4 regions of the Cellvibrio zantedeschiae genome follow, and region 4 is predicted to be linked to each of the others. Evidence: predicted binding sites of a transcription regulator. Region 4 holds the regulator's gene; each other region holds the start of a gene.
What was found. The regulator PhoB, encoded in region 4, activates phosphate uptake and scavenging genes when phosphate is short. The targets are predictions, from matches to a motif close to TGTCATAAANNTGTAACA.
Positions count from the first base shown of each region.

Region 1: the regulator PhoB is predicted to act here: its motif matches at 3,394-3,411, upstream of IE104_RS01100 (substrate-binding domain-containing protein).
Region 2: the regulator PhoB is predicted to act here: its motif matches at 2,156-2,173, upstream of IE104_RS16935 (UDP-2,3-diacylglucosamine diphosphatase).
Region 3: the regulator PhoB is predicted to act here: its motif matches at 3,455-3,472, upstream of IE104_RS02415 (ABC transporter permease subunit).

Region 1 covers NZ_BMYZ01000001.1:227,841-232,879, forward strand. Annotated here, with positions in the region: gene IE104_RS01090 (CmpA/NrtA family ABC transporter substrate-binding protein) at 1-1,286, opposite strand, end outside; gene IE104_RS01095 (transglutaminase domain-containing protein) at 2,046-3,203, shown strand; gene IE104_RS01100 (substrate-binding domain-containing protein) at 3,466-5,039, shown strand, end outside.
Region 2 covers NZ_BMYZ01000004.1:34,380-39,418, reverse strand. Annotated here, with positions in the region: gene IE104_RS16955 (Fur family transcriptional regulator) at 1-194, shown strand, start outside; gene IE104_RS16950 (ATP-binding cassette domain-containing protein) at 198-989, shown strand; gene znuB (zinc ABC transporter permease subunit ZnuB) at 982-1,767, shown strand; gene IE104_RS16940 (hypothetical protein) at 1,864-2,094, shown strand; gene IE104_RS16935 (UDP-2,3-diacylglucosamine diphosphatase) at 2,240-3,097, shown strand; gene hemW (radical SAM family heme chaperone HemW) at 3,187-4,374, opposite strand; gene IE104_RS16925 (DUF3465 domain-containing protein) at 4,427-4,978, opposite strand; gene IE104_RS16920 (XTP/dITP diphosphatase) at 4,998-5,039, opposite strand, start outside.
Region 3 covers NZ_BMYZ01000001.1:533,942-538,980, reverse strand. Annotated here, with positions in the region: gene pstA (phosphate ABC transporter permease PstA) at 1-1,099, opposite strand, end outside; gene IE104_RS02415 (ABC transporter permease subunit) at 1,115-3,406, opposite strand; gene IE104_RS02410 (PstS family phosphate ABC transporter substrate-binding protein) at 3,551-4,534, opposite strand; gene IE104_RS02405 (ClpXP protease specificity-enhancing factor) at 4,673-5,039, opposite strand, start outside.
Region 4 covers NZ_BMYZ01000005.1:55,141-60,179, reverse strand. Annotated here, with positions in the region: gene IE104_RS18475 (Bcr/CflA family efflux MFS transporter) at 1-369, opposite strand, end outside; gene IE104_RS18470 (group II truncated hemoglobin) at 506-922, opposite strand; gene IE104_RS18465 (glycosyl hydrolase family 18 protein) at 956-1,996, opposite strand; gene phoR (phosphate regulon sensor histidine kinase PhoR) at 2,162-3,466, opposite strand; gene phoB (phosphate regulon transcriptional regulator PhoB) at 3,507-4,205, opposite strand; gene IE104_RS18450 (alpha/beta hydrolase family protein) at 4,493-5,039, shown strand, end outside.

The sequences.
Region 1 (5,039 bases), on a different contig from region 4:
TCAATCCATTCAGTTGCATCGGGTGCACGGAATCCATCCACTTTGCTAAGGTCAGTTGGGAAATCAGCAGCAGTGAATTTTCCCTCTTCGATCAAATCCTTAGCAGCTTGTTGATAGACTTCTGGTTTTACAATTTTCTTAGCCAAATCTATGTACCAGCTGTCGGGTTTTGCTTCAGGAATTTGACCCCAGCGACGCATTTGCGTTAAGTACCAGATCGCATCTGATTGATAAGGATAGGACGCGTTGTAACGGAAGAAAACGTTGAAGTCCGGCTCTGAACGTTTGTCACCGCGCTCGTATTCAAAGACACCGGTCATTGAGTTAGCGATAACTTTTTCATCCGCGCCTACGTAGTTAGCATTTGAAATCATTTTTGCGCCTGCTTTGCGGTTCGCATTCTCTTTTTCATCTAACCACTTGCCGGCACGAATCAGTGCTTTCACAACGTGAATGTGGGTGTTCGGATTTTTTTCAGCCCAGGCTTTGGTCACACCAAAAACTTTGTCGGCCATTTGGTTGTGCACTGTTAAAAGCGGTACACCAATGCCGCGGAAAACTGCTTGTTGGTTCCATGGCTCACCCACGCAATAACCGTTAATAGTTCCAGCTTCAAGTGTTGCGGGCATTTGTGGTGGCGGGACTACGGAGAGCATTGCATCTGAACCAATTTGGCCGGTGATATCACCTTTTTGCGGTGCGTACATGCCAGGGTTAATACCACCGGCGGCTAACCAATAACGCAAGCCCATATTGTGTGTGGATACGGGGAATACCATACCCATATTGAATGGTTTGCCCTGGTTTTTGTAATTTTCAATTACCGGTTTTAATACGGCAGCTGACATAGGATGTGTAGGTTTTCCGTCTGCACCTTTGGGAACATTTTTCTTAATCATGTTCCAAATATCATTGCCCACGGTACAGGCATAACCGTTTTGGTTGAGTGTGTAAGCCCATACCAATTCACCTGCGGTACCAAAACCTGCTGCAGCGCCAACGGGTTGACCAGCCAGCATGTGTGAGCCGTCAAGCTGTCCTGTTAGCACGCGGTCTAAAACAACTTTCCAGTTTGCCTGTGCTTCAAGTTCTACGTTTAACCCTTCATCTTCAAAGTAACCGTTTTCCAGTGCAACGGCGAGCGGGATCATGTCGGTGAGTTTAATAAAGCCGAATTTTAAATTTTCTTTTTCAGGTTTTCCGGTGGCTGCTTCAGCGGCATTCATCAAAGTAAATGCAGCTGCGAAACCGATGGTGGTTTTAATGAGTTTGCTAAGCATGCTCATTTTTTTTGAAAAAGGTTTTACCGATTTGTTGTCTAGCTTAACGCTCATAACCCTGCTCCTGATAAGTGCTGAATCAAACAAGTCGAAATGAATCTTTAAAATTTTCTGTCTGGTCAGTGTGGCTTGTGTTGTGTGCTCTAACTGCACGCATAAATGTTTTTGTTACAAGGTGACCTATTCAAACTCTGTGCCAAGCACTTTTAAAAAATCTATTTGTGCATTTTTGGTTCGCGAAAAATCACGAATTTTCAGATGTGCACATTTATGATTCAGGCGCGCTGATGAAATGGAATTTTTGGTTTCACAGATTTTTGGATTTTTGAACGCTTACAAGGCTAATTAAAAAACCTGTGCATTTTTTTGATGCATTGTGTGAACCTTATGGCGAAGGGGCTTTGAATGTGGTGTGTCAATTTTAAGAATTGTTGTTTAAATTCAACGAATTATTTATTAGGCGTTGAGCGACGTTTTATGCGCTCGCATGGGTCTTCAGGGAAAATAGTGAGCTTTAATCCTTAAGAATTCTTAAGGATTACGGAAATGCCGCTGCAAATATGTTCATCTCCAGTGCACTTCGGCTATTGTTTAGGGCGATGAAGTGTCATCTTCGATAGAAATGGTCAAATGAGGACCGCCTGTCCCCCAAACTCCGGGAGCATGCATTCCCATTTGCAGGCTAGTACCCGTTAGCCGGGGGCCGGGAATTGAATAAGCTCCATTTGGCCTATACTTAGCGGGCAGATAAACCGGAAAACCATAATGATAAGAGTTTGTTTAGTAAAATTTTTTATAGTGCTATGCGCACTGGCGGCAGCGGGTTGCACCACCGTAGGCTCCGGGCAGCCCGTGCAAGCCTATTCTGCAAATGTGGCTGACCTGCTCTCAGGTAAAGCTATTCTGGGACATCCCGTAAGCGATGCAGAGCTGCCCGACCTTGATATTTTCCAGGTTACCCCCGAAATGGAGGCGTTTGCCAAAAAGGCGACCCGCCATGGGGAAAGCTATTACGCGAAAGTGAAAAACCTGCACATAGCGCTCTTATCCTCTGAACAATATGGCGGTCGCGCCATTGCTTATCACGCCTATGTGACTGAGGTGCCCGCAGTGACTTTTGAGCAGCGGCGCGCCAATTGCCTGAGTTTTACCTTGCTCTATGTGGCCTTGGCGCGCTCGGTGGGGATTAATGCGCTGGTAAATGAAGTGGAAATTCCCCCAACCTGGGATTTGCGTAATAAGAAGGAGATGGTTTTTCTGCGTCATGTGAACGTCAAGGTGCCCATGTCGCGCGAAAACCCTAATATCTTAAATAATGATGACGTCATCATTGATCTGGAAATGGACAGATACAGATCTAACTACCGTCAGCATTCAATCAGCGATGTGTTGGCAGCCGCGCAGTTCTACAGCAACCGGGCGATGGAGTATCTGGAGAATAAAAATTATATCGATGCGTTCCTGAGCTTGCGCAAATCTATCAGCCTGAACGATCGCCAAACCTACGTTTGGAGTAATTTGGGGGCACTCTACAGTCGTATGAATTTATGGCGCGAAGCGGAGCTATCCTATTTACACGGATTGGAAATTGACCCGGAAGATTTGACGGTCATGAATAATCTTTCTTACCTATATCGCCAAATTGGCAATAAAGACCTGGCTGCAAAATATTCGCGTATGGCACAACGCTATCGTGAGTCCAATCCTTTCTTCCAATACAATCTTGCATTGTCAGCTTACGACCAGAGCGATTATGCAGCTGCGCTGGATTTTGTAACACGGGCGCTTCAACTGGAAGCGAATGACATTCGTTTTTATGAGCTGGCGGCGAGTATTTATGAAAAGCAGGGCCGCGTTAGCAAGCGTGCCGAAATGCTTAAAAAAATTAAAAAGCTCAAGCCTCTGGAACTCTATAAAGATTAAACAGCGACATAATGTGCGCATTAAGATTTAAAATAGAATTTGTCATTGTCTTGTCATTTTAGTGTGGGTAAATAGCCTTGCAGTAAGCCTCTGCAGCATCCGATGTAAAATTCAGGCACCCTACCTGCAAGGACGCAGGTCCCCCATCATTCAGTTCGCTTTAAATCCCCCTTCGGTTCTACATTTTAATTGTCATCTTTTTGTCATTTTTTCTTCATATAGTGCGCGCACCTTTTTTCCTTTCGCGTTAGAGAAAATAAATATGTCCCCTAAAGCTCACAAGCACCTGCACTACAATGTAGCGCTGGTGGATAAGGTGTGGAATTTAAAGCGCCTGTGCGAAACCCATTTAAAAATGCATATTCCGCTTAACATGGTGCTTAAAGATGAAGAGTATCGTGCAGATTTATTAGAAAAAGCTTTAACCACTGAAAACGAAGAATTGGTTGCGCTGGTGTGGGAAATTCGCAAAATGGAAGATGCGATTGTGGCATCTACGGAAGATGCTGAAGCACAAAAGCAACGTAAAAAATCGCGCAATAGCTTTCGTATTCATGTGTTTAATGCAGCCGCATTTGCGTTAATTATTTTTATGAGCGGTTATTTGCTGCGTTCGTTTCTGCCTATGGATGCCGGTGAAGTGTTTTTATTTAAAGCCGTACAAAATGTTACGGTGGAGTCGCGTTTAAAAGCCAAAAGCGGCGCGGCTTCAGGCAATCTCACCAAGGCGGATAAACCGCTGTTCCGCCTGCATGGTTCTAATACCATTGGTGAAAAATTGGCGCCCCGTTTAATTGAAGCCTATTTAATGAGCCAGGGCGCAAATAATGTTCATACCGACGTAAACCCCGCAGCGCCCAATGAAAAAATTATTTCCGGCGAAATCAACGGCCATATTGAGTTTATTGAATTGCACGCCCACGGTTCAGGAACCGCCTTTAGTGGTTTGTTGAAAGATGAAACTGATATGGGTATGTCATCGCGTCCTATTAAAGATAAAGAGCGCGAGGAGCTGTTGCCCAAAACTGGAGACCTTACTTTGCCAGGCAGCGAACATGTGCTGGGTTTGGATGGTTTGGCCATTATCACGTCCCCAAGCAACGCTGTATCGAGTTTATCAATTGATCAGCTCGTAGGTATTTTTTCCGGCGAAATCACTAATTGGTCGCAGCTGGGCGGCAAAGATCTCCCGATAAAAATTTATGCGCGTGATGATAAATCGGGTACCTGGGATTCGTTTAAAGCCCTGGTATTGGATTCGCGCAAAGCAAAATTATCTGAGTCTGCGGTGCGAGTGGAATCGAGTAGTGAATTATCTGATTCGGTAGCGCGAGAAGCAGGTGCAATTGGGTTTATCGGCTTGCCTTATGTGCGCCACGCAAAATTAATTGCTATTTCATCTTCTGATAAAAACAAAGCGATTATGCCTACTCACTTTACCGTGGGCACGGAAGATTATCCTTTGGCACGCCGTTTATTTTTCTACACACCGCAAGTTAATCCCAACATTGAAGCCCAGGAGTTTATCCATTTTGTGGTAACTGAACGCGGCCAATCGATTGTGGAAGACGTAGGTTTTGTCTCGCAAAATATTAAATTGGGTAAACCTTTTGATAATGATTTTTACCCAACGGATATGCGTGAGTTGACCGCGCGCTCTGAACGTTTATCGATTAACTTTCGCTTTAAAAGTGGCAGCGATGAACTGGATACTAAATCGCTTAACGATTTGGACCGTGTAGCGCGATATGTTGAAGTGAACGCCCCTAAACGTGTGCAATTGTTTGGTTTCTCTGACAGTGAGGGCGATGCTGGGAAGGGTAAGGAGTTATCTGA
Region 2 (5,039 bases), on a different contig from region 4:
CCTCGCCGACACAAAAACATCAAAGCCACTTTCTGATTTGCCAGAGCTGCAATGTAGCTGTTGAGCTGGACAACGCCCCATTGAATAGAAGTATTTTGGATGCTGCAGCTGGAGCAGGTTTCACTTTGGCGAGCCACAGCGTAGAAATTAATGGCCTTTGCCCAAGCTGCCAAAAAAGCACAATCAAGGATTAACGCATGACTCTGATACGCGCACAGGGCGTCAGCGTTGTTCGCAACGGTCGCCACTTATTAAAGGGAGCCGATTTAACGCTGGAAGCAGGCAAAATTGTCACCCTGATTGGCCCTAACGGAGCCGGTAAAACAACGCTGGTACGCAGTGTTTTAGGGCTTATCAAAATCGACGAAGGAAGGATTGAGCGTGCGCCTGAGCTGCGTATTGGCTATATGCCACAAAAGCTCCAGCTTGATGCCAGCCTCCCTTTAAACGTTGACCGATTTCTACTTTTGGGTGGCCCGCCAGGCGCCAATTTGGCTGAAGTTCAAGAGCTAACCGGCATTCAAAAGCTGGGAAAAAGCCCCATGCAACTGCTGTCCGGCGGCGAAACCCAACGTGTATTACTGGCCCGCGCCCTGCTGCGCGATCCGCAATTACTGGTGCTCGACGAACCCGTTCAAGGTGTTGATGTGAGCGGTCAATCGGCGTTGTATGCCCTGATTAACGATATTCGTAAGGTGCGCAACTGCGGTGTTTTGCTGGTATCACACGATTTGCATCTGGTGATGGCGACAACAGATACGGTCATTTGCCTTAACCAGCATGTTTGCTGCCATGGGCACCCGGATAAAGTCACCAACGACCCCGCCTATCTCGCCCTTTTCGGCGCAAGTCTTGCCGATACCGCTGGCGCTACACCTCAAGTAGCGCTTTATCATCACCATCACGACCACCAACATGACGCTCATGGCAATGTGATTCAGGGTCATGTTGGTTGTACCGATTCTTGCGAGCATCATCACCATGGCTGATTTCCTGTTGTACGCAATTCTCGCGGGAATCGCTGTAGCCCTTGTCGCTGGCCCTTTAGGCTCGTTCGCGGTTTGGCGGCGCATGGCCTATTTTGGCGATACCCTGGCGCATTCAGCTTTATTAGGGATTACGTTTGGATTGTTATTGGGCGTAAACCTAAACCTTGCGGTAGCTATAGGATGCCTGTTACTGGCGCTCATATTGGTCGGCATGCAAAACAATCGCTTTCTAGCGACCGACACCCTGCTGGGAATTTTGTCTCACTCAACCCTCGCTTTGGGTCTGGTGTGCGTTAGTTTGTTCAGCGGCACACGCATTGACCTGCTCGCCTATTTGTTTGGCGATATTCTTTCAGTTAACAAGGTCGATCTCGTCAGTATTTGGCTGATTTCATTAGCAGTTATAGGTGCATTGGCGTGGTTGTGGCGACCTTTACTGGCCATTACCGTTCATGAAGAACTGGCCCAAGTGGAGGGGATTCCGGTAAACAAGGTGCGCACCGCACTTATGTTGCTGATGGCTTTGGTGATTGCGATAGCCATGAAAGTCGTTGGAGTATTGCTTATCACTGCTTTGCTGATTATTCCCGCTGCCGCCAGCCGCCGTCTCACTCACACACCGGAAGCTATGGCTGTAGTCGCCAGTCTTTTGGGTAGTATCGCGGTATGCCTTGGCCTTGCTGCATCTTACTTTTGGGATAGCCCGGCAGGTCCGTCTATCGTCCTGGCTGCCACCTTGCTATTTGTACTGACCTTGAGCAAAAAACAGGTTTTGTGAGCTTTGGCTTACAAAGCTTGAGGAGAATGTCGTCTATTAGTGGCGTCAGAAACAGAGGATAATGAGCGAAATTAAGGACATCTCAGGAGAGAATCAATGACGCGACTTAGCATAGGCGATGTAGAACATAACAGTGAAGATGTAGCACGCAAGGTAGAAGGCGATATCGCTTTTCTAACAGAGCGCTTGCATCTGTTGGAGCAACAACAAAAACCTAACGCCGTAATCCTGCAAACCTACAGAGATATGCTGGAAAGCCGTTTCGCGGTGTTGCACTGGTTGCGCCAGGATAGCGCCCAAACCAAACGTCTTGCTTCCGGTCAGTAGTCGTTTTATTGCTGCTTGAACTCATCAAGGAATTGGATTTTTTCTAGCACGCCTCATCAGTCGTCATTAAAAATTCACATAAATGTTGCGTTTCCGTCATGTGAGTTTGCAAAAATTTTTGCAAACAGCCACATGGAAACGCCCCATGAATGCATCCAGCTCTGTGTTGTCAAATGCCTTAGCCATTGAACGTGAATCAACGATTCCACTCCGCACTGCAACCCCGCTCGTTAATGCCCGCACCATTTGGATTTCCGATGTGCATCTCGGTTATCGCGATTGCAAAGCAGATTACCTGCTCGATTTTCTCAATCATATTCATTGCGACACGCTTTATTTAGTGGGCGATATTGTTGATCTCTGGTCACTCAAGCGCCGCTTTTGTTGGCCGCAAAAACACTATCAGGTAATTTTAAAACTTTACGAATTGGCAGCACGGGGTGTTCGCGTAATTTACGTACCCGGCAACCACGACGAACCCTTGCGCCGTTTTTGCGGACAATATTTCGGCCCTATTGAAATTCAACATGAACACGAATATTTAAGTGCAGATGGTAAACGCTTTTTAATTATGCACGGCGATGCAATGGACGCTTACATCAATCACTCATGGCTCGCGCGTATCGTAGGCGACCACGGCTACGATTTATTATTGTTTATCAACCGTTGGGGAAATCGTTTGCGCAAATGGATGGGACGCCCGTACTTTTCATTAGCAGGTCTTATTAAAAGCAATATCAAAGGCGCTAAAGCGGCAATTCATACCTATCAACAGGAATGCTTAAGTGAAGCAAAGCGGCGCAATTACGATGGCGTAATTTGCGGCCATATTCATTACCCCGCGCTGTTTGAGCAAGATGGATTGCGTTACTGCAACACAGGTGACTGGATAGAAAATTGTAGTGCCCTGATTGAAGATTACCAAGGCAATATGCGCATATTGCATCACACAGATCATTTACGCTGGGAGGGTGAAATTAATACCGCCAGCGCTCACGCATAACCAACAATAAATCATAAAAACAAACACGATAAGGACAACAACCATAATAAAAAAATGGAGGCATAAGCCTCCATTTTTATTTGATCTTATTAGCCGCCAGCGTATGCTTCCAACACACGATTTAAAAACCGACGCCCAAGTGCTGTAGTTCGTAGTTTACCTTCAAATACTTCAACTAAACCTCTTTGCGTTAACTCATTCCATTGCGGGTCCAATGAACCTAGATCCAGACCTGTTCGCTCGGCCAAATATTTCACTGGTGCGCCATCATTTAAACGCAAAACATTCATTAAAAAATCCAGTGGCAATGATGATGGTGAAAGAATGTCACTACCCGCACCAAATACATTTTGGTGGCCAGCTAGATTGGTGGAAATTTTATTGCTCGTTACAGAATCCAGATAATGTTTGGGCAAACGGGTTTTCCACAAACGAGTAATGAGGGATTTTTCTGGTTGGGTAATTTTACCGTGGGCACCAGCACCAATTCCCAAATAATCGCCAAACTCCCAATAATTTATATTGTGGCGAGCGCGCTGTTTATTTTTGGCGTAGGCAGAAATTTCATACTGCTCGTACCCGGCTTGCGCAAGCATCGATTGGCCTTCATCTTGAATATCAGCAAGTGTATCTTCAAAAGGTAAAATCGGAGGATCAGAATAAAACGCAGTGTTTTGTTCAATCGTTAATTGATACCAGGAAATATGTTCAGGTGCTAAGGCTATTGCTTGCGCCAAGTCGGCTTTAGCATCTTCAACCGATTGTTCGGGTAAGCCGTGCATTAAATCCAGATTGATATTATCGAACCCTGCCTTACGCGCTACATCCACAGCGCGCAGGGCTTCCTCGCGGCCGTGAACACGGCCAAGCAATTTTAATTGCACATCATTAAAGCTTTGAATTCCTATAGAGAGACGGTTTACACCTGCGGCGCGGAAACCCGAAAATTTTTCCTGCTCAAAAGTTCCCGGATTTGCTTCGAGTGTTATTTCTATATCAGGTTCAAAACCAATAATATTTTCAGCATCTTTGATAATTTGCGCAATTGCATTTGCAGAAAAGATGCTCGGCGTACCACCGCCAAAAAATATACTGGCAAGTTTTCTGCCTTGGGCCAACTCTGCATCTTGCTGTAAATCAAAACGCAATGCGTTCACATAATCCTGTTCAGGAATATCATCATTGGCTTGGTGCGAATTAAAATCGCAATAAGGGCATTTTCGAATGCACCAGGGAATGTGAATATAAAGTGATAGCGGCGGCAAGATAAGTGACATAAAAATAGTTCAGTATATTAAAGACAAAGCCTGCGTTCCGGCTTTATGAAAATCATTGGTAATTAACGCCCTTGTGCTTGATCCAGCCGGCGATGTGATGGCCGCGTGGATCACGATGAGTCCAGTGCACTACACCGCCTTTTTCATTCCATTCATACTCGCCGCAAAAACTGACGTTATCACCCTCTGCGAGAGAATTTATGCGTGGCGCCAAATCAATATTGTGCGCAATTAAAATTGTAAAGCCTGCCTCAGTGCGCACAATAAATCGTTGGTGCCTGGAGCCTTTGGTATCATCAAACAAAATCTTAATCACCTTGCCCTGCGCACGCACTTGCACATTGCTTTGATGCTGCATAAAAGCATTTACAAGATCGACAGCTTCGCCTGATTGTACGCTCGCAGTTGTGTCGGGAATATCCAGCACATATTTTTTCTGCGCAGGATTTGCAGCTGCACTCGGCACGCCGGACACCCGCGTAGTAACCTGCGCCACCTTATGTAGCTGCGTATCAACCCGGCTTTTTAGATCGGCGGGTAAAAAGCGATAAACCGCCGTGGAAATACCGGCCAAGACTATTAACAACATCAATTTGTTTTTCATGATCGTCCCTAATTAAAATTTAAGCGTGCGGAATTTTTTGCAACAATTCCTGCATGGCTTT
Region 3 (5,039 bases), on a different contig from region 4:
AAACAATGGAGGGAACACCGGCGAGGTTGTAAACCGAAATACGAATAATGCGCAGAAAAACTCCATCGCGCGCATATTCACGCAAGTAGATAGCAGCAAGTACACCGAAAGGCGTTACCATAATGGCCATTACAATAACCATAATAAAGGTGCCGAATATCGCCGGGAAAATACCGCCTTCTGTATTAGCTTCGCGCGGTTCGGTGGTCATGAACTCCCAGAAACGCTTGAGATAATCACCGGTTTTTGCAAACACACCCATTTCATTGGGGCGAGTTACGCGCACCAGATGATCAAGCGGTAAAACAACTTCTTTTCCATCTGCAGTTTTTGCCACTAGTTGATCGCGAGTAGCTTCGTGCAAAATGACATCGCGCTCTTTTTTAACCACTTCGTATTCTGCTTCCAATGCCGTTTTACGCTCTGCAAAACCGGCTTCAGCTTCTGCCATTTTTGCACCCGTAACACCTTTCAACTCCAAACGACGATGCTCAAGTTTCAGTTCCTGAATTGCGTTGTTAATACCGCCGATACGCACTTTTTCGATGTGAGCTATGTCATCGTGTAACTTAAGCGCGCGCTTCATGCGTGCATCAACTTCTGGCCAAAAATTCGCAGCATCCTGTGTTAATAAAGGTTTGCCATTTTCGTTGATGGAAACCAGATAACCGTAAAAATTTCCCCATTCGCGGCGCTCGATAGCGACCGCATCGCGCGGGTACTGCCATGCATCCATTCCGTTTTCCAGCACCCACATAAAATCGCGTGAGGTAATATCTTTGTTGCCGAGTTTAATTAAATAGCGATTCAACAACTCCTGCTCTTCCGGAATTTTATAACCGTTGTCACGCGCGATAGCTGCAGCAATAACTTCGCTGCGCACGACTTCGCCCATAATGATTTGTTTGTGTCCGGCGTTATCAGTCACGCTGGTTAATACAATATTTGCTGGCCAGAAGTGACCGAAACCGCGCACTGCAATTAACCCAAGCAAGCCAATTACCATCAGCATACACAGAGTTACAGCGCCACCGTTCAACCAAATCCACGGCGATCCACTTTTGTACCAAAGTACGGGTGTTTTCAATAAATTTTTCATGTTTTGAATCCCGTATTAAAGATTGCTGTAACGTTTACGAAGACTTTGGCGAACTATTTCTGCCACAGTATTTACAACAAATGTCAGTGCAAGGAGTAACAAGGCAGCGAGGAACAGCACGCGGAAATGTGTACTGGCTACGGCAGTTTCCGGCATTTCTACCGCAATGTTGGCCGACAAAGTACGCATACCTTCGAAGATATTAAAATTCACTACCGGGCTATTACCCGTGGCCATTAACACAATCATGGTTTCACCCACAGCACGACCAAAACCCATCATGACGGCAGAGAAAATACCTGGGCTAGCCGTTGGCAGAACGACACCAACCATGGTTTGCCAACGCGTTGCGCCAAGTGCAAGTGAACCTTGCGTGAGATGGCGCGGAACACTAAACACTGCATCTTCTGCGATAGAAAAAATACTCGGGATTACCGCAAAGCCCATCACCAATCCAACAACCAATGCGTTGCGTTGCTCGAATTTCACATCGTGATTAGTAAACCATTGTGGAAGGCTACCGTCGAAAAACCACACTTCCAGATAAGGGCTGATATCAATACACGCCCACACCGTCAAAATAATGGGCACCACTAAAATTGCCGCCTCCCAACCTTCGGGCACTTGCGCGCGAATGGCTAAAGGTAATTGGCTCCAAATAAAACCAACGATCAGCATGACGATAGGAACAAAAATTAAAATGCAGAAAATTGCGGGCAAATGATTTTCGAGGAATGGCGCAAGCCATAAACCGGCGAGGAAACCCAAAATAACGCTGGGTAATGCAGCCATAATTTCGATCGTAGGTTTTACCATGCCGCGTAGTTTTGGCGTCATGAAATAAGCGGTATAAATCGCACCCATTACACCGAGCGGAACAGCAAACAAAATTGCAAAGAGCGCAGCTTTGAGCGTACCTAAAGATAAGGGTACAAAACTCATTTTTGCTTCAAAGTTATCGCTACCCGAAGATGCCTGCCAAATATAATCAGGCGCATCGCGGCCTTCGTACCACACTTTTTCCCAGAGCATGCTAAATGAAACTTCCGGATGTTCGTTCCATACTTTGGCCATGCTGACTTTTTGTGTTTGATCCAACAACAAAACGCGACCATTAATTGGTGACAAACCAATTTTTTCAACAGGTGTTGTACCCATGGATTTAATTAACAAGGTACGTGCGGAAGTGCCGTAATAAATTCCAATATTGCCTTTGTTATCCGCAGCCCAAAAACCGCGGCGAGAAAATTCCGGCGCAATGTGCGTGACAGCCCCGGAAAGTGATTCGAAATCGCGAACATGGGTAACGTGGTAGCGATTGTTTTTATCGCGCACCATCAACCATTGGCTCACGCTTCCTTGTTCAGTACCAATTGCAAGTGAACCTGTGCTCACAAGAAAACGCATAGCAGTCACCTTGCCACCTTCAACCGTGACGGGTTCGTAGCGCTCCGCTGCATTAGGTTTGCTCAGGTTGTACAAATAGAGCTGGGATTTATCATTTGCCACAACCAGATAGCGCCCATTGTCATCCACTTGCATCTGCGTAACCTTTTCGCCTTCCGGTAGCGGAGGCAAGTTAAACACTTCTGTGCTCGTGGTGGTTTCTTCAGTAATAGGATTGGTTTTTGTGGTCACCATCGCCAGCAACAAGCGGTTATCGGCAGTGGCCGCAGCTAGCACGGGGCCGTTGCTAGTATCTTGAATCGCGAGAGTAGAAATCGCGGCTTTGTTAGGATCTAACGCAAACGGGGCTTCCCCCAAAGGAAAATCAAGGCTTGGGGTAACCACACGTTTGTCGTCGGGGTAACTTAAGTTGTATTGCGCTTTAACCACGGCAACTTCGCCGTTGCTGTAACCATAAGCGACTAAACCATGGGAGGACTCGCTGCTTGCCAAGGTGGTGAATTGCGCGTCCGCAGATTTGGGTACTTGCTGATTAATCGTGCCCGCACCGTCAAGTGCATTAAAAAATTGAACAGTGCCATTTCTATGATAGGTAGCGCCGATCTCTTCGTAGCGCTCAAGGGTAATAAATTCTGCCGGGCTAGAGGCAACTTGCTCATTCACCGGTAAGGAATAGGTTTTTTCGACATCGACTGAAGCACCGCGCAATAGTGGAATAACTTCTGAAAACAGGTAGACGAAAATCAACGCCAGCGATGCAACGACGGCTATGCCGGCCACCATAATGCCGTAACCCGATACTTTATCTTTGATGTTGCGCCAGCGACGCAATTTGGCGCGCTGCTCCGCGTTTGGCATCAATTCTGATGTCTTGGCAGCGATGGAAACAGGTTGGGACATAAGAATTCACCTACTGAGGTATTGGCACATAAAATACTAACAGCCGTAGATGACAGATTTGTTACAGCTCCTTGTATTAGCTCATCAACAGCATAAAAAAACCGCTGACATGCAGCGGTTTTTTCAAAGCCTAAACTGTGCAGATTATTTCAACAGCTTGGCCAAGGTTTTCTCTGCCAAATCAGCTGGTAATGGGATGTAACCATCACGCTCAACTGCTTGCTGACCTTGTTTAGACAATACGTACTTGAAGAATTCAAGCTGCAACTTATCCAATGGTTGGTTTGGCTTTTTGTTCACGTAGATGTACAGCTGACGAGCCAATGGGTATGAACCATCCAAACCGTGCTCAGCATCTGCTGGAATCAACTCAGAGTAAGAAGTTTTAGAAATTGGCAATGCACGCACGCCAGAAGTCTTGTAACCAATACCTGAGTAACCAATGCCGTTGATAGATTCAGACACGCTTTGTACCACTGATGCAGAACCTGGTTGTTCGTTTACAGTCGATTTGAAGTCACCTTTACACAACGCTTCTTCTTTGAAGTAACCGTAAGTACCTGATACAGCGTTACGGCTGTACAGAGAAATACCGCGTTTTTCCCACGCGCCAGTCAAACCTACATCACCCCAGTTAACCAAATCCTTCTCGCCACCACACTTACGGGTTGCAGAAAAAATGGCGTCTACCTGACCAATAGAAAGACCTTTGATTGGGTTATCTTTGTTTACATAAACAGCCAAAACGTCGATAGCAACCGGTACTTTGGTTGGCTTGTAGCCGTATTTAGCTTCAAATGCTTGTACTTCCGCTTCTTTCATTGCGCGGCTCATTGGGCCGAAATTTGAAGTACCTTCAGTCAAGGCTGGTGGCGCAGTAGAAGAACCAGCGCTTTGGATTTGAATATTTACGTTTGGATATAATTTTTTGTAGTCTTCTGACCAAAGGGTCATCAAGTTTGCCAAAGTGTCTGAACCAATACTGTTCACACTACCAGAAACACCGGTAGCAACTTTGTATTCTGGCAATTTTGAATCTACAGCTGCTTGTACGGCAACTGCACAAGTCATGGAACCAATAAGAGAACCGGCAAGCGCCAATCCTTTAATAAATTTGTTAGCGTTCATTGAGCGTTTCCTTTAGGAAAGGTGACGTAAATTTAAAGGTGAGCCTGCCTCACCCTTGACGCTCAATGTATCAACCAATTGTGACAAGTTTATGACTGAAACCACTTTGTTCGTAAATTTGTCACAATTGTGCGGCGGTTATTTCACCACCTTGAGGAAAGATTTTTTGGGAGTATCGCCACTGTTATCAGGCTTGGTTGGCGCAGGCTCGGGCGGCTGCGGCGGAGTTGGCGGAACCTCTAATTCAAACATCATTCCCTGCCCATTTTCACGGCCATAAATTCCCAATACAGCTCCGCACGGAACATAAATATTATTCACCACACCACTAAAGCGCGCACTAAACGAAACCGCTTCGTTGGCGATAAATAAATCCTTAACTGCAGAAGGCGCAATATTTAAAATAATCTGCCCATCTTTATTAATGTGTTGTTGCGGTACTGCAACACCGGGAACATTAGCGAACACAACCAGATGAGGTGTGCAATTGTTGTCGACCAACCAC
Region 4 (5,039 bases):
ATAAAGATGACGAATAATTCCCGGCACAATGACCGTTGCTGCCGCACCGCAAAATGCTTGCAGCGCACGACCGATTAAAAAACTTTCAATACTATTAGCAAAGGTTAAAAAAAGACTGGCAAGCGCAAAGCCGCCTATACCGAAAAGAGCTAAAGGCCTGCGCCCCCATTTGTCGGCCAAGGGGCCAAACAACAGCATTCCACCGCCGTAAGCGGCTAAAAAAATACTGAGCGATTGCTGCACAGTACCAATATGAGTTTGTAAATCCTGCGCAATAACTGGCATGGCAGGTAAATACATATCCACTGCAAGAGGCGTGATAGCAACCGTAGCTGCCAGCAAAATCATGAGCCAGGGAGATTTATTCATAAATAGGAGATGGACTCATGAAGATATGTAGAAAAGCTCAGTAAGGCTTTATTTTAACCTGTAATGAGTTGTCGCAATGTGCAAAAAACTAGTTTGTTTTGCACGAATTAATAGATATGCGCTGGCTGGAAAATTTTTATTGCGGTTTTTTGGCGACACTAAAGATGCGCTCGGCGGGAATGCGCAATTGTGTCAATAAATAGTCACCAAATTCCGGTGTGTAGTTTTGCTGTCCAATTGCGCGTTGCATGCATAACAGCCAGGCATCGCGCTCGGCCTCGGTGACAACAAGGTGTGAATGATCACGCGGAATATTGATGCCGCCGTATTTGTCGTGATAAAGCTTGGGGCCACCCATCCAACCGCATAAAAATAAAGTGAGCTTATCGCGCGATTCAGTGAGGTCTTGTTTATGCATGGCACGAATCACGGCTGCTTCTGGTAACTCATCCATAAAGTGATAAAAATCATCTACCAATTTACGGATTCCCGCTTCCTCACCGGCGGCTTTAAAGGAGTTGTCAGAAAATCCGTAGAGCGGTGTACTGGTCATGAAAAGGTACCGAAATTACTGAGTTTGCCAAAGCTATTGCGTTGCGCAAAAATTGGGTGAGATTACTTGATTACTGGCGCTGAGCAAGCTGGTGTCATTATCCAGCGTATCTTGCGTTAATTCAAACAGGAATGTTCCCGCCAGCTGTTGGTTGAGGATATATTGGGCTTTTTTCTTAACAAGTTCCGGCGTTTCGAAATATAGATTGCCAATTTTTCCAGAATTAATATTGCCCTGCTGTTGTTTGATTTTTTCGACTATTTGTTTGTGCGCATAGTCTTTATTAATCTGCGTATTTTTTCCGCCGATAAACTCAATACCGTAGGCCGGGAAACCGACGAGCAACTTTTCTTTTTTAAATCCTCTGTCTACAAAAAAATCAATACTATTTTTAAACGTGGAATAATCGGCGTGGTGTTTTACGGGTGATGATTCCCATGCGCCGGTAAAATCGTAAGCCATTAATGCAAGATAATCGACATGCTCTTGAATTTCGGGTAAGTATTGTTCGCCATACCAATAGCCCGCAAAAATATCTGTCGTCAGTGTGATATCTTTGGGAAGCTCTGCGCGTAAGGCTGCAAGTAATTCTACGAGCAAACGGCTTTCAACTGGATCATTGCCACCTTGTTTGTGCGCGGCTTGTTTTGTCCAATATTCCCAATCTATATCAACACCGTCGATGTGATTTGCAGCTACATAAGCTTTTACATTTTGTGTAAATAATTTTAGGCGCTCTTTATCGGCAGCAATTTTTTGGAATGCATCGCCATATCCAACCGCTCCGCCAATGGATATAAATACTTTTTTGTTTTTTTCATGTGCTGCTTTAACAATCGGACCAATAATTTTATCCACATCAGTTGTTTGCAAACTGCCATATGCATTGGGTAGTGCAAAGGTCAATGTGATGTGGGTAAATTTATGCCAGGGAATTGATTCAAGTGGCAATTGATTGGCTGACCAGGTTGGATAGGCAACCACTACAGGCATGCAACGGGTTTGTTTGGCGTCGGTGCAGGCGGTAAGTAGCAGACCTGCGCTTAGGGTAAGGATTAATAGAATAAATTTCACAATCAAAACTCCTTGTGTTCGTTGTATTCCCAGTTGGATATTGGCTAGAAAATATCGCTAGTCATCAAATAGATTTTCGTTAGACGTTTTAAATGCAATTTAGGTTGCACTATGCGCGCTAACGAAAATGTTTGACTGCCGGGATTTTAAGGAGTCTAGTCTGTGTTAATGGTGATGCAAAGGCAACACGCAGGTAAAAGTACTGCCTTTGCCCAGTTCGCTGGTGATTTTTAATTCGCCGTCATGACGCAGGAGGACGTGTTTAACAATGGCCAAGCCCAAGCCTGTGCCGCCGGTGGCACTGTTACGACTGGCGTCTACGCGGTAAAAGCGTTCGGTTAAACGTGGTAAATGTTTACTATCGATGCCGGGGCCATTATCGGTAACCGAAAAATAGATATGTAAATTGTCTTTCCATGCACGCAAATCAATCACACCATTTTCTGGTGTGTATTTCACGGCATTGATCGCAAGGTTAGAGAAGGCGCTGTGAATTTCTTTTTCGTTGGCGTGAATGCTAATCGCCTGGTCACATTGCAAACGAATGGTTTGTTGCTTTTCATTGCCCAAAGCTTCTGCTTCGTTTTTGATGGAAATTAACAGCGGTTCCATCTCCAATTCTTTTTGATTGTGCCCTGCCTCGGTGGTTTCCAATTTTGATAAAACGAGCAAGTCGTTAATCAATAGCGACATGCGTTTGCCTTGCTGCAAAATTTGCTGCAAAGGTTTATCCCACGCGGGCATGCTGTTGTTATCAGAAATGGTTTCAATGTAACCATTGATTACCGTAAGCGGTGTACGCAATTCGTGCGAAACATTGGCCACGAAATCCTGACGCATTTGCTCAAGGTTGTGCACTTGCGTGATATCGCGAATCACAATCAAACGCTCTTGTTGCCCGAAGCGCGTAATCTGGATTTGCAATTGCTTATTGGGGTGGCGTGGCGAAGGTAAATCCAAAGGCTCCGCGTAATCGCCCGTTTCAAAGTAGTGAACGAATTTAGGATCGCGAATAAAATTGATGACCGATAAGCCCTGGTCTTTAGTGCGGAAACCAATCATGCGTTGCGCAGCAGGATTCCAAAAATCCAGATGGCCGCGCCAATCCAAAATGATGATGCCGTCTTTTAAGGCAGACGTAATTTCCTGAATGCGTTTAATAACAGCTTGCAGATTTTCTTTCTCGATTTGTTGCTGGCGTTGCAGGTTGTACATGTTGTCGAAGATTTCACCCCACAAACCGCTCGACTCCGGGGGCGCATCAGTACCTTTGATCAACCATTTGTTGAGGCGATACATTTGGTAAAAGAGCCAGGCGAGATAGAGGCACAGGCCGGTAAACAACAGCCACCACTGCAAGCCAAACAGAACGCCGTAGCCAACGCAAATTACAAAAATAATGAGCAGGCGGCGCAGCTCAATTTTAAAACCGGTCAAAAACAAAAGGTTGGCCTCGCGAGTGTGGAGCAAAAAGCAGCCAGGGCTGCTTTAGTGAAGTCGCATATTATGCTTAAGCTTCTATTTTAGTCGAGAACCTGTAGCCGGTGCCGCGCACGGTCTGCACCAGATCTTCGTGGCCATCAATACTCAGGGCTTTGCGCAAGCGACGGATATGTACGTCTACGGTACGCTCTTCCACATAGACATTGCCTCCCCAAACGTGATCCAGCAACTGGCCACGGGTATAAGCGCGCTCTTGGTGAGTGAGGAAAAATTCCAACAGGCGATATTCAGTCGGGCCCATATCCAGTGATTGGTCATGGATGGTAACGCGGTGGCTGGAAGGATCTAAACACAGACCTTGCACGATAATCGGTTGGCCAGAAATTTTAGGGTCAGCGCGGCGCAATACGGCTTTTAAGCGCGCAACCAATTCACGGGGAGAGAACGGCTTGGTGATGTAATCATCGGCACCGACTTCCAAGCCCTGGATTTTGTTGTCTTCTTCACCCTTCGCGGTGAGCATGATAATCGGGATGTCAGCAGTCACTTCATCGCGCTTTAAACGGCGCGCCAGTTCAATACCGCTGGTGCCGGGCATCATCCAGTCGAGCAAAATCAAATCAGGCTTTTCATCCACAATCAGTGCATGGGCATCCTGCGCATTGCTGGCTTCAATACAATCGTACTCAGCCATTTCCAAGGCTACACGCAACATATCGCGAATAGCGGATTCATCATCGACAATTAAAATTTTACGTCCTGACATAAGGTTCTGCTCTGAAAGACTCACTGGTTTGTGAAACTATTGTTGCAGTCTATTTAATAAAGAGTTTGTTACACATTCGTGACACTTGCACTTATTTTGTCGATAAGCGCCACATTTCTTTCATAAATTTGCCGAAAATACCGGCTTGAGCGGCCGAGGTTCCTTTTTTGAGCTGATGAAGTCTCGTTTAAAAATGATGCTAAGATGAATTCGGCTATGCGGTTATAACAATGAAAAGCCACTGGAATCGGCAAAACCTGACTTTAAATAACAAGGAACATCTGGATATGAAAAAACTACTGACATTTTGCCTTGCTTGCTATTGCTTCGCCCTGCCTGCCTCTGCGATCGAACTCACCGATAAAAACTTCCTCAATGTGAACTCCTGCTTTAGCGGGCCTTTTGCAAGCTTTGATAGCTGGCGAGCGTTCCTCGCCCAACATAAACCCGGCGCCGCCGAGCGCATGGCTAAACCTGAAAACAAACAGGTGGAAGAGGGTTTGCGCAAGATGTTTGAGCATTATCAAAGCGCCGTAGTATGTGAAAACTTTGATTATTTGGTGGATGGCATTTTGGTTCGCGGCTTTTATGTTGCACCCAAACCTGTCGCAACACAGGACAAGGCCTCTGCTAAACAACCCAAACTACCCCTGCTGATTTTTAACCGTGGCGGCAATGGCGATTTCGGCGCTTCGGTATTTGGCTACATTATGATGAATTTCTTCCCCATGGCTGAGCAGGGGTTTGTAGTGATTGGCAGCCAATACCGTGGGTTTATCAAAGGCATTCCCAATTCAGGTGAGGATGAGTTTGGCGGTAAAGACCTGAGCGATG